3 regions of the Paenibacillus sp. FSL R7-0331 genome follow, and region 2 is predicted to be linked to each of the others. Evidence: riboswitches for the same ligand, from Rfam matches in the RefSeq annotation. Region 2 holds a riboswitch; each other region holds the start of a gene.
The links. Region 2 has a riboswitch for cobalamin ahead of R70331_RS04215 (S-layer homology domain-containing protein). Riboswitches for the same ligand answer to the same signal wherever they lie in the genome.
Positions count from the first base shown of each region.

Region 1: linked by a shared signal. The riboswitch ahead of R70331_RS08920 (energy-coupling factor ABC transporter permease) and the one ahead of R70331_RS04215 (S-layer homology domain-containing protein) in region 2 are both predicted to bind cobalamin.
Region 3: linked by a shared signal. The riboswitch ahead of R70331_RS01990 (anaerobic ribonucleoside triphosphate reductase) and the one ahead of R70331_RS04215 (S-layer homology domain-containing protein) in region 2 are both predicted to bind cobalamin.

Region 1 is NZ_CP009284.1:2,174,169-2,177,442, forward strand. Features, by position in the region: gene R70331_RS08910 (hypothetical protein) at 1-254, shown strand, start outside; gene R70331_RS08915 (ArsR/SmtB family transcription factor) at 412-1,344, opposite strand; cobalamin riboswitch at 1,482-1,670, shown strand; gene R70331_RS08920 (energy-coupling factor ABC transporter permease) at 1,882-2,646, shown strand; gene R70331_RS08925 (energy-coupling factor ABC transporter substrate-binding protein) at 2,646-2,942, shown strand; gene cbiQ (cobalt ECF transporter T component CbiQ) at 2,926-3,274, shown strand, end outside.
Region 2 is NZ_CP009284.1:980,037-983,310, forward strand. Features, by position in the region: gene R70331_RS04205 (GAP1-N2 domain-containing protein) at 1-530, shown strand, start outside; cobalamin riboswitch at 1,536-1,740, shown strand; gene R70331_RS04215 (S-layer homology domain-containing protein) at 1,978-3,274, shown strand, end outside.
Region 3 is NZ_CP009284.1:459,928-463,201, reverse strand. Features, by position in the region: tRNA gene R70331_RS02000 (tRNA-Thr) at 82-153, opposite strand; gene R70331_RS01995 (MTH1187 family thiamine-binding protein) at 243-551, opposite strand; cobalamin riboswitch at 907-1,136, shown strand; gene R70331_RS01990 (anaerobic ribonucleoside triphosphate reductase) at 1,480-3,274, shown strand, end outside.

The DNA.
Region 1 (3,274 bases), 1.2 Mb from region 2:
GCCGGGATGAATACAAGGTGACGGAGGCGCAGATCGCCCGGATTCTGGCTTCCTCCATGTTTAATCCGGACAATACTGCTCCGGAGGAGATATATGCTGCCCGTTATGCCCTCTGCTCGGCATGCCCCAAGCTGCAGGACGGCGTTACCTGCACAGCCTGCGGCTGCATCATTCCGGTAGTCGCGCGGCTCAAAGCGCGCGGCTGCCCGTTGCCGGGAGGCGGGCTATGGCAGCCAATGCCTGCGGAGGAATAAGCCATCCGGGCAGGCCAGGGTAATCATTGAAACAAGCGGGCCGGCAACCTGCATTATACACACAAAAGCGGCAGTCATGGATTGGGAAACCTCCATAACTGCCGCTTTTGTGTGTGCTGCCGGTCCGGGTGCCGATGGACAGCAACGGTTAGCCCTGTTACTCCGCCTGCTCCGCCGGAGCGGTACCGTCTGTATAGAACAGCTCGACGACCAGATCATCGTTGTAATTACCAAAGCCTTTGCCGAACAGGGTGAGTCCGCCGATGTGCTCGGCGTTCTCCTCGACGGAGAGCCGGAAGGTCCATTGCTTGTCACGGATGCCGACCTGGTCCAGTGTGACGTCGGAGAGCTTCAGGCCGTCCATGAACGTTCCCTTCGGCGTGATGCGCAGCTGCTTCAGCAGCCCGTACTGGTTGGTCAGTGCCGGCCACCAGGCAGGAGTATACTTGCCGCGGCTGTCACCGTAATCACCGGGGCTTGTCCAGAACCCGAGCACCTTGCCGTTCAGGGTAAAGGTAATATCCGACGGCCAGTTGTTATTGATCGACGGCGCTTCGGAGGCAATCTCCATTGTAATGATAAGCTCATCCGGCTGCTGGCTGGATAAGAGGAAATTAGGGATTTTGTATTCGACAAAGCCCTTGCCGAACCAGAGGATACCGGCGTTCATCCGCTCCATATCCCAGAAATAGCGGGGGTCGTCGAAGCTGCCGATTACCTGGGCAGTAGTGGCTAGCCCGCAGGTCGGCTCAATCTGGAAGTCTGAGTAATGCCCGACAGGAATTTCTTTGCGGTGGGCCTTGCGCTCTGCTTTATCCGGTGCCGGAAAAGTGATTTCTGCCCGCTCTGCGGCCAGCGAGCAAATCTTCTGCAGTCCGCTTTTGCCTGGAGCCATATGGGTGCTGATCAGTCCGGCGGCCTCCAGCTTGCGCACATGCATGGTCATAATGGCACTGCTGAGCTTAACCGCTCCGGCCAGCTCCTTGACATTCATCGGCTGAACCGCCAGCAGCCGCAGCATATGCAGCCTTACGGAGCTGGATAAAGCTTCATAGACCGGCAGAGATTCTTCAGTAAGATCTAGTTTCATAATGAACCTCCGATACATATTAATTAATTAATAATTATATTAGTTAAAAGGAATTAATACAAGCGAAATCCCGGAAAGCGGAAGCTTCACTTTTATCACAGACAAGTTGGGCTGAGGCTTAATATAATGTACACGACTATATAAGAAGCGAACAAGGTGCCCTTGCAGCAGCAAGGGGTAACAGGGAATCGGGTGCAACTCCCGAGCGGTCCCGCCACTGTAAGAAAGAGTCATGCTCCAGTATGTCACTCGGATCTTCTCCGGGGAAGACGGAGCAGGGCGTTAGTATTTCGAGCCAGGAGACCTACCTTGCAAGCGCACACCACGACTCTACGCGGATAGGAGCGGTGTACGAATAGGTTCATGTAATTGAAGGCACAAGCTGCCGCTGAGTTTTCGGGGAACGTTCCGGCGATGCAGCAGTCAGACCGGCCTCCTTTGCATGCCTGATGACGTACATATCACTCCCGCCCCATGAAGGGCGGGAGTTTTTTGGCTTTCTGCTGCACCAATCATGAATGCTTAGGAGGAAAAGAAATGAAGAAACGCGGAGCTTGGGGTTTTGCGGCACTGGTTGCCGGCTTTACGGTCTTTTTTCTGCTGAATGAACCGGGAACGGCTGCAGCGATGCATATTATGGAAGGATTTTTGCCGGTCGGCTGGGCGATTTTCTGGTGGGCGGCATTTATCCCGTTCTTTATTCTGGGCATTGTCAAATTGAAAAGTATGACCAGGGACAATCCTGAGCTGAAGCTGCTGCTCGGTTTGTCCGGAGCTTTTACCTTCGTACTGTCAGCGCTCAAAATGCCTTCCGTCACCGGAAGCAGCTCCCATCCGACAGGAACCGGGCTGGGTGCAATTATACTGGGGCCGCTGCCGATGAGTGTGGTCGGCTCGGTAGTGCTGCTGTTCCAGGCGCTGCTGCTGGCGCACGGCGGGATAACGACCCTTGGGGCAAATGCTTTTTCAATGGCGGTAGCCGGACCGTTTGCCGGGTATGCGGTGTACAGGCTGATTATGAAATCCGGTGACCGTGAAAAGCTGGCTGTATTCTGTGCCGCAGCGGTAGCGGATCTGATGACCTATATGGTGACTTCATTTCAGCTGGCTGTTGCTTTTCCATCGGCGGACGGCGGTGTGCTGGGTTCACTTGTGAAATTCGGCGGGATTTTTGCCGTTACCCAGATTCCGCTTGCGGTAAGTGAAGGACTGCTGACAGTGCTGCTGTGGAACTGGCTGAAGTCCTATAGTCCGAATGAGCTGTCACTGCTCAAGCGGCAAGCCAAGGGGGGAAGCCTGTAATGAAAGCTATGTGGAAAAATGGTCTGATGCTGCTCGCAGTCGTGCTGCTGGTAGTGCTGCCGCTGCTGTTTGTTAACGGGGAGTTCGGCGGAGCCGATGATGCTGCGGAAGGTGTAATCACCGAGATAGATCCCGCGTATGAGCCCTGGTTCAAGCCGCTGACCGAGCTGCCCGGTGAAACGGAAAGCATGCTGTTTGCGCTGCAGGCAGCGATTGGAGCCGGAGTGATCGGATATACCATCGGGCTGCTGCGGGGCAAGCAGGATAAGCAGAAGCTGAATGATCAGAAGAATTGATGTCTTATCCGGCAGCAATGCGCTGCGTGCAATATCCCCCATGTGGAAAAGCCTGTTTGCCGCAGTGATGTTCATCCTGTCCTATGCGCTGCATCCGGTGCTCCAGGCTGTCATTGCCGTCTGGATGATGGTATGGTGTACAGCTTATGCCAGAATTCCGCTGCGTGCTTACGGGCTGTTGTCCGGCACGGCGCTGCTGTTCTATGTTCTGGGCATGCCTGCGCTGCTGCTGGAGCTCGGTCATCCTGCCGCCGCAGGTGCGGGGATATATGAGCTTCCGGCTCTGCCCCTGTATGTTACGGCCGCAGGCCTGGAGCGTGCAGGGTTTCTGC
Region 2 (3,274 bases):
CTGGAGTGGATGAAGGTGCGGCTGGTAATGCCGGGTCTGGAGTGGATGAAGGCGAAGCTGGTAATGCCGGGTCTGGAGTGGATGAAGGCGCGGCTGGTAATGCCGGGTCTGGAGCGGATGAAGGTGCGGCTGGTAATGCCGGATCTGGAGTGGTTGAAGGCGCGGCTGGTAATGCCAGTACCGGGACAGGAGACGGCGGCGAGTCCGTCTCTTCCCCGGTGTCATCCGGCCAGCCGGGCGCTGCGTACTACCGTGTCACCGTTGACCTGGAGCCGGGTGCAGTGCTTGCCGCCGGCAGCATGATCAAAGCCGGTGATTACAAGCTGATTGTTCAGCCTGACCCGGCGGCGGGAGCATCCTCCACGCCGGCAGCGGAGCCTTCCGCTACAGCGGGGGCAACGCCTGATGCTTCGGCTGGTGCCGGTACTACTGGCAACAACGCTGGCGGCAACAATGCATCCGGTGGAGCTGACACAGATGCAGCCGGCTCTGACGATGCTAATGCAGAGAGTACTGCGGGTGCGCAGTAACGCCTGTTTGTCCCTGACCAACTAGTGTCACCAACTAATATAATCCTGAACAGTACAAGTGACCGATAACGGCACGGGTACGTTCAGGATTTTTTTCTGCCAATGGTGGGCGGTGGAATACTAATATATAGGGTGCTGTCGCAGTGAAAGAGTATTTTATCCCAATCCTCCGTATTCTCAACGCGCATAAATTCGATTTTGATCAGTACAACTATCGGCAGAGGGGCGGGCAGGAATGTTCAGGTGCGGTCAGGTTTTTTTCTGCGGAATGCTGAAGAGGTGGTTGTAGTTAAGTGGATTTTAGACAACTAATCTTTGCAGAAATAAGCGATGAACCGGTTTATGTGGAAATTCTCCATCTAATTCAGCCGATCACTCGAAATAAGCAGAAAACTAGAGGATTAAGTAACTATTTTCCACCTATTTACACTAAAATCGGGATTCCGGCAGAATTAAATTACTTTTTTCCAACTAATTTCAGGTGTGTTTGTTGTCGGAGTAAAGAGGGGCTGTAGGCATCAGGACAGTGGTAGTTTGCACGGCAGGTCGTCCGAGTAATTAGCGTGGTGGTGGAGTGGTGAAGAGGGAAGTGGGAAGTGGGAAGTGGTGGAGTACTGGAGCAGTGGAGTAGTGGACTTGGAATAGGAGTGGGGTAGGATTAGGTAGGAGTAGGAGTAGGAGTAGGAGTAGGAGTAGGAGTAGGAGTAGGAGGAAGAGGAAGAGGAAGAGGAAGAGGAAGAGGAAGAGGAAGAGGAAGAGGGTATAGCTAGTCGGAGAGAAAGGGAGGGCTGCATGGCAGGGGGCGGGTAATTATTGTATGGGAAAGGGCTGAGAAGGAAGTCTGCGCGGGCATGCTCTCCCTGACACATATTTGCCGGGTAGAAGCAATTCTGCTGCTGACGCCTGTTCACCTGCCGCCCTACTGACATAGAGTGGAATGAGATTGTTACAGCTTTTCTATGGACATACAGGGGAATACTAGCTATGATTATGAATATTAAAATTTAATAAGCTAGTGAAAAGGGTGCGTGTTCTACCTTGATAGAACCGCTTAATAGGGAAGGCCGGTGCGAATCCGGCGCGGTCCCGCCACTGTAAATGCAGAGTGACCCCTGCTGATGTGCCACTGTCCGGATGTTTAGAAGGGCGGGAAGGCAAGGGGGAACGATGAAGCACAAGCCAGGAGACCTGCCTTTTTCACAGACGTTTCACTTCTTCGTGGGGTAAGAATGCGGAACACTTGCAGATGGACTGCGGCTTAAGGCGATAGTGTGCTTTGCACAAGTTGTGCTTGCTTATGGCCGGGCTTGTGATGAGCAGGCTTAGCTTACAGCCGTCCTGCCGTTAATTTGTATTCTTCCCGGCCGCCCTTAATCAGGGCGGTTTTTATGTTGGGCTAGGGGCAATTGAAGGATCATTCTATTAATTAATAGGAAAGAGGGTAAAGATGAAAAAGAATTATTCTGCCAAGTTCCTGAGACTCGGCCTGGCTTTATTGCTGATTATCTCCATTATAGGGGGAGCTGTTGTCCCGTCCGGCCAAAGCTATGCTGCAGCGGATGCTTCAGCGGTTCAAGGAGCGGAAAGTGTAACGGAGGCTGTGTATACAGCGGATGATGCTTCCCCGGGACTGCTTAGTACGCTGGTAGCAGCGGACAATGGCCAGGTTACTGTAAAAGAGGCTACCTACAAGACTGCTGAGTATGTTTTGAACAGCGGCGTAACGTCAGATTGGCAGGCAATCGGGCTTGCCCAGGCCGGCTATGATGTGCCTGACAGCTATGTGCAGACCCTTGTGCAAAAGGTTAGCGCAGCCGGCGGCAGCTTTGCCAGCGTGACGGATTATGCTCGGATTGTGCTTGCGGTGAAGGCAGTTGGTGCGGATCCGGAGAATTACGCCGGCAGCGGCTCCTCGGCGGGCTACAATCTGATTGAGAAGATCTATAACAATGATAAGATCAGCGGACAGACGCTCAATGCCCCGGTATATGCGCTGCTTGCGCTGGATTCCGGTGATTATACCCTGCCGAGTGATGCCAAATGGAGCAAAGCGGCGCTGTTAAGCGAGATTTTGTCCAAGCAGAAGGCAGACGGCGGCTTTACCCTGTCATCAGGTGCCAGTGACCCGGATATGACGGCGATGGCTTTGACGGCGCTGGCTGCGCACCGGAATGAGCCGGCAGTAGCAACTGCCGGACAGAAGGCGGTAGCCTGGTTATCCGCTGCGCAGGACAGTAAAGGCGGATACGGCGATAACAGCGAGAGTGCCGCCCAGGTTATTATCGGCCTGACCTCCTTCGGCATAGACCCGGCAGGACCGGATTTTACCAAGACAGACGGAGACCTGATCGGAAGACTGCTGAGCTTCTTCAAAGCCGGCGGCGGCTTTGCCCATAATGAGAGCGGAAGCGTCAATGCCTACGCAACTGAACAAGGGCTGCAGGCACTTGTTGCCTACAACCTGTTCAGCGGCGGTAATAACGGGAAGCTGTATGACTTTACGAAGCCGGCAGCGCAGAATCCGCTGGTGTATGTACCGCTCGTAATTGAAGGGCCGCAGGGTACGCTGGGACAAGGCAGTGCTTATGCAGGCAATGCCCTTGAAGCGCTGGAGAAGGTCGCAGCACTGAACGGTCTGGCGCTTACGAACCCTTCCGGCAGTTATGTTACGGCAATCGGGAATGTGACTGCGGGACTGTTCGGCGGCTATGACGGCTGGAGCTATGCGGTAGTCCGCGGCGGAG
Region 3 (3,274 bases), 520 kb from region 2:
GGTAGAAGACAGGCGATATAATGAAAAAAGGCGCGGCCTCCGAAAACCCCGGAAACCGCGCCATGATTGGATTCGTAAACATGCTGGTGAAGGGAATTGAACCCCCGGCCTACGCATTACGAGTGCGTTGCTCTACCCCTGAGCTACACCAGCCTGAAGCTTGAGATACCCGTCAGAAACAAAAATATTATACATCTTTTGGTCAAAATCGCCAATACCCTTTTATACTGTTACCCAAGGCTCTACTCTTCCTGCAGCTTGCTCTCGACCGACTGCAGCTTGCTGCGGCTCGTGGAGGGCTTGTCACGGCGGTCGTCGATCTTGAGCGCCGTTGATACGCGCTGTGCTCCGGCATTGAACGGAGACTCATGCAGCGCCTCTACAGCCGCCAAAATCCTGGATACCGGGCCCTCGATAATCGTTCCCATGGAGGTCAGCTCAAACGTAATCCCCTCCACCGTCTGCAGCACACGCTGCATATCAGCTACATAGCTGCTAAGGCTGGTGCTGCCTGTGCCGATCGGAATGACTGTAACTTCGCCGATTGCCATCGTTAGATTCCTCCTGAGATTCATTTCTTAAACCACCTTCATTGTAGCAACTCCGCTCTTCCCCCACAAATTTAGCCACAAAAAATTCATCATTCTTCATCTATATAAGCCCCATACCGTTCACAAGCTTCCTTCTATAAATCTAGTGTCAGAATCACTAAATTTATGGAGTCTTTGTGGCAGCTTTTCGGACAATTTATGAATCCTCTTCCCCTCATATCAGGCTTTGGCTGTGGATTACCTGTGGACTAGTTGTGGATCAGCTGTGAGTAAGCGGGCGGAAGCCGCTCCCCGCGCGGCTTTGTAAAAAATGGTTTACAAACACAATATATTGGGGTATTTTTAATAACATCAACCAAATATAGTGGAAGCAGGTGCTTTACTCTTGTTAAGAGAGTAGGAGCTTAATAGGGAAGCGCGGTGCAAATCCGCAGCGGTCCCGCCACTGTAACCGGATGCCGGCCGGGAGAACACTCCCTGTCAGGCACATCCTTGGCATAGGCCACTGGAGGGCGGACAAGCCCCCGGGAAGGAGCCTCTGGGTGCACCAGGAGCCAGGAGACCTGCCTGTTTCCGGGCACCGTTATGTACCCCTGCGAGGAACAGGAGAGGTGCCCGAATGCGGCCTGCAGCAGCAGAATCAGCCTCCCCTGATAACAGGGACATCAGGCTGCCGATACCTGAGGACGATAGTCCCTATTGCCCTCAGGTATCGGCTTCTGCTTAAGACAAGAGGGTGACCTCATGCCCTTGTCTCTTTACACCCAGACCACTGGCAAATATCCGCTCATCCGGGTATTTACAACGCATCCGGGCATTTTCCGCCTTTAAGGCGGGAGGTGCCTTTTTACTGGGATCAGACAGACAACAACAGATTATGGATGAAATAGATTTAATGGACAACCATACCGAGAGGAGAGAGTTACATATGACGCTGCTGGAGAAACGGTACAATAGCGGACAAGCTGCACAGGAGGTTCTTCTGAATGAATTAATACATTTAGGCCGGGATATTATTGACAGCGCCGATCTGGATATGCTGCGTGAGAACGCCAACCTGAACGGGGAAAGCTTTTCCGGTAAAATGAGTAAATTCGGCAGTGAATATTCCAAGTGGTACGCCCGCAATTTCACTATGCCGCCGCAGCTCGTACAGGCCACTCTTGATAATGTGGTATATGTCCACGATCTGGACCAATACGCTATCGGAACAACCAACTGTATCTTTATTCCGTTCGAACGGCTGCTGCGTGAAGGCTTCAACACCGGCAACGGCAGTGTCCGCCCGCCGAACTCGATTATGACGGCAATGTCGCTGGTGGCGATTATTTTCCAGTCTCAGCAGAACGCCCAGTATGGCGGCGTATCGGCCAACAAGCTTGATTTTGATCTCGCGCCTTATGTGACCAAATCCTTCGCCAAGCTGTTCCGCAAGGGCCTCGGCTACTTTGAAGAGGGCGAAGCAAGTGAAATTGCCGGCGACATCACGATGAGCCGCAGTGATCTGGCTGAGCAGTATCCGCGCTCCTTCCGCTTCGCACAGAAAGAGACTGAGAGCGAAACTCTGCAGGCTGCTGAGAGCATGATTCATAACCTGAATACAATGTCCAGCCGTTCGGGCGGACAGATTCCTTTTACAAGCATTAACTATGGTACCTGCACTTCACCGGAAGGACAGCTGGTTATCAGCTCCCTCCTGACCGCAACGATGAACGGCCTGGGCAGCGGTGAGACGCCGGTATTCCCGATTCAGATTTTCAAATGCAAGCAGGGTGTTAACCAGCAGCAGGGCGATCCGAACTATGAACTGTTCCTGAAGGCGGCTGAATGCTCGGCGCGCAGACTGTATCCGAACTTTGCCAACCTGGATGCGCCGCTCAATCTGCAGTATTATGATCCGTCTGATCCGGATACGGAATTCGCAACAATGGGCTGCCGCACACGTGTGCTCGGCGACCGTTTTGGACGCAATCACTGCTCCGGCAAAGGCAACCTGTCCTTTAACACATTGAACCTGGTCCGTCTCGGGCTTGCCCACGGCACTGTTACAGGACGCCGGCTGGCGGCTGATGAAGAAGGCTTTTACGATGACCTCAACCACTATATGGATATTGCGCTGGAAGGCCTGCTGCACCGTTTCCGTATCCAGGCAGCCCAGAAGGCCAAAGCCTCTGACTTTATGATGCGTGAGGGCGTATGGGAAGGCGGCGAGGCACTCGCTCCCGAGGATATTGTGGGCGATCTGCTCAAGCACGGCAGCCTCTCCCTCGGCTTCATCGGGATGGCAGAATGCATGAAGGCAATGTACGGCAAGCACCACGGCGAGGACATGGAGGTTCACGCCAAAGCAGTGGCCATCGTCCGACACATGCGGGAATACTGCGACCGTAAGAGCGAAGAGCTGGATCTGAATATTACGCTGTTTGCTACACCGGCTGAAGGCCTGTCCGGCAAGTTCACCAAGGTGGACCGCAAGGTACTGGGCTCGATTCCGGGCGTAACAGACCGTGAGTATTATACGAACTCGTTCCACATCCCTGTATATCATGAGCTTGGCGCAGCCCAGAAGATCAGTCTGGAAGCCCCGTTCCATGAATACTGCAACGCCGGCGCAATCTCCTATGTAGAGCTGAACGGTAATGCGCGGAGCAATCCGGCGGCTTTTGTAAAAATCATTAAGTACGCGCTCGAGCAGCAGATCAGCTATTTCAGCATCAACCACC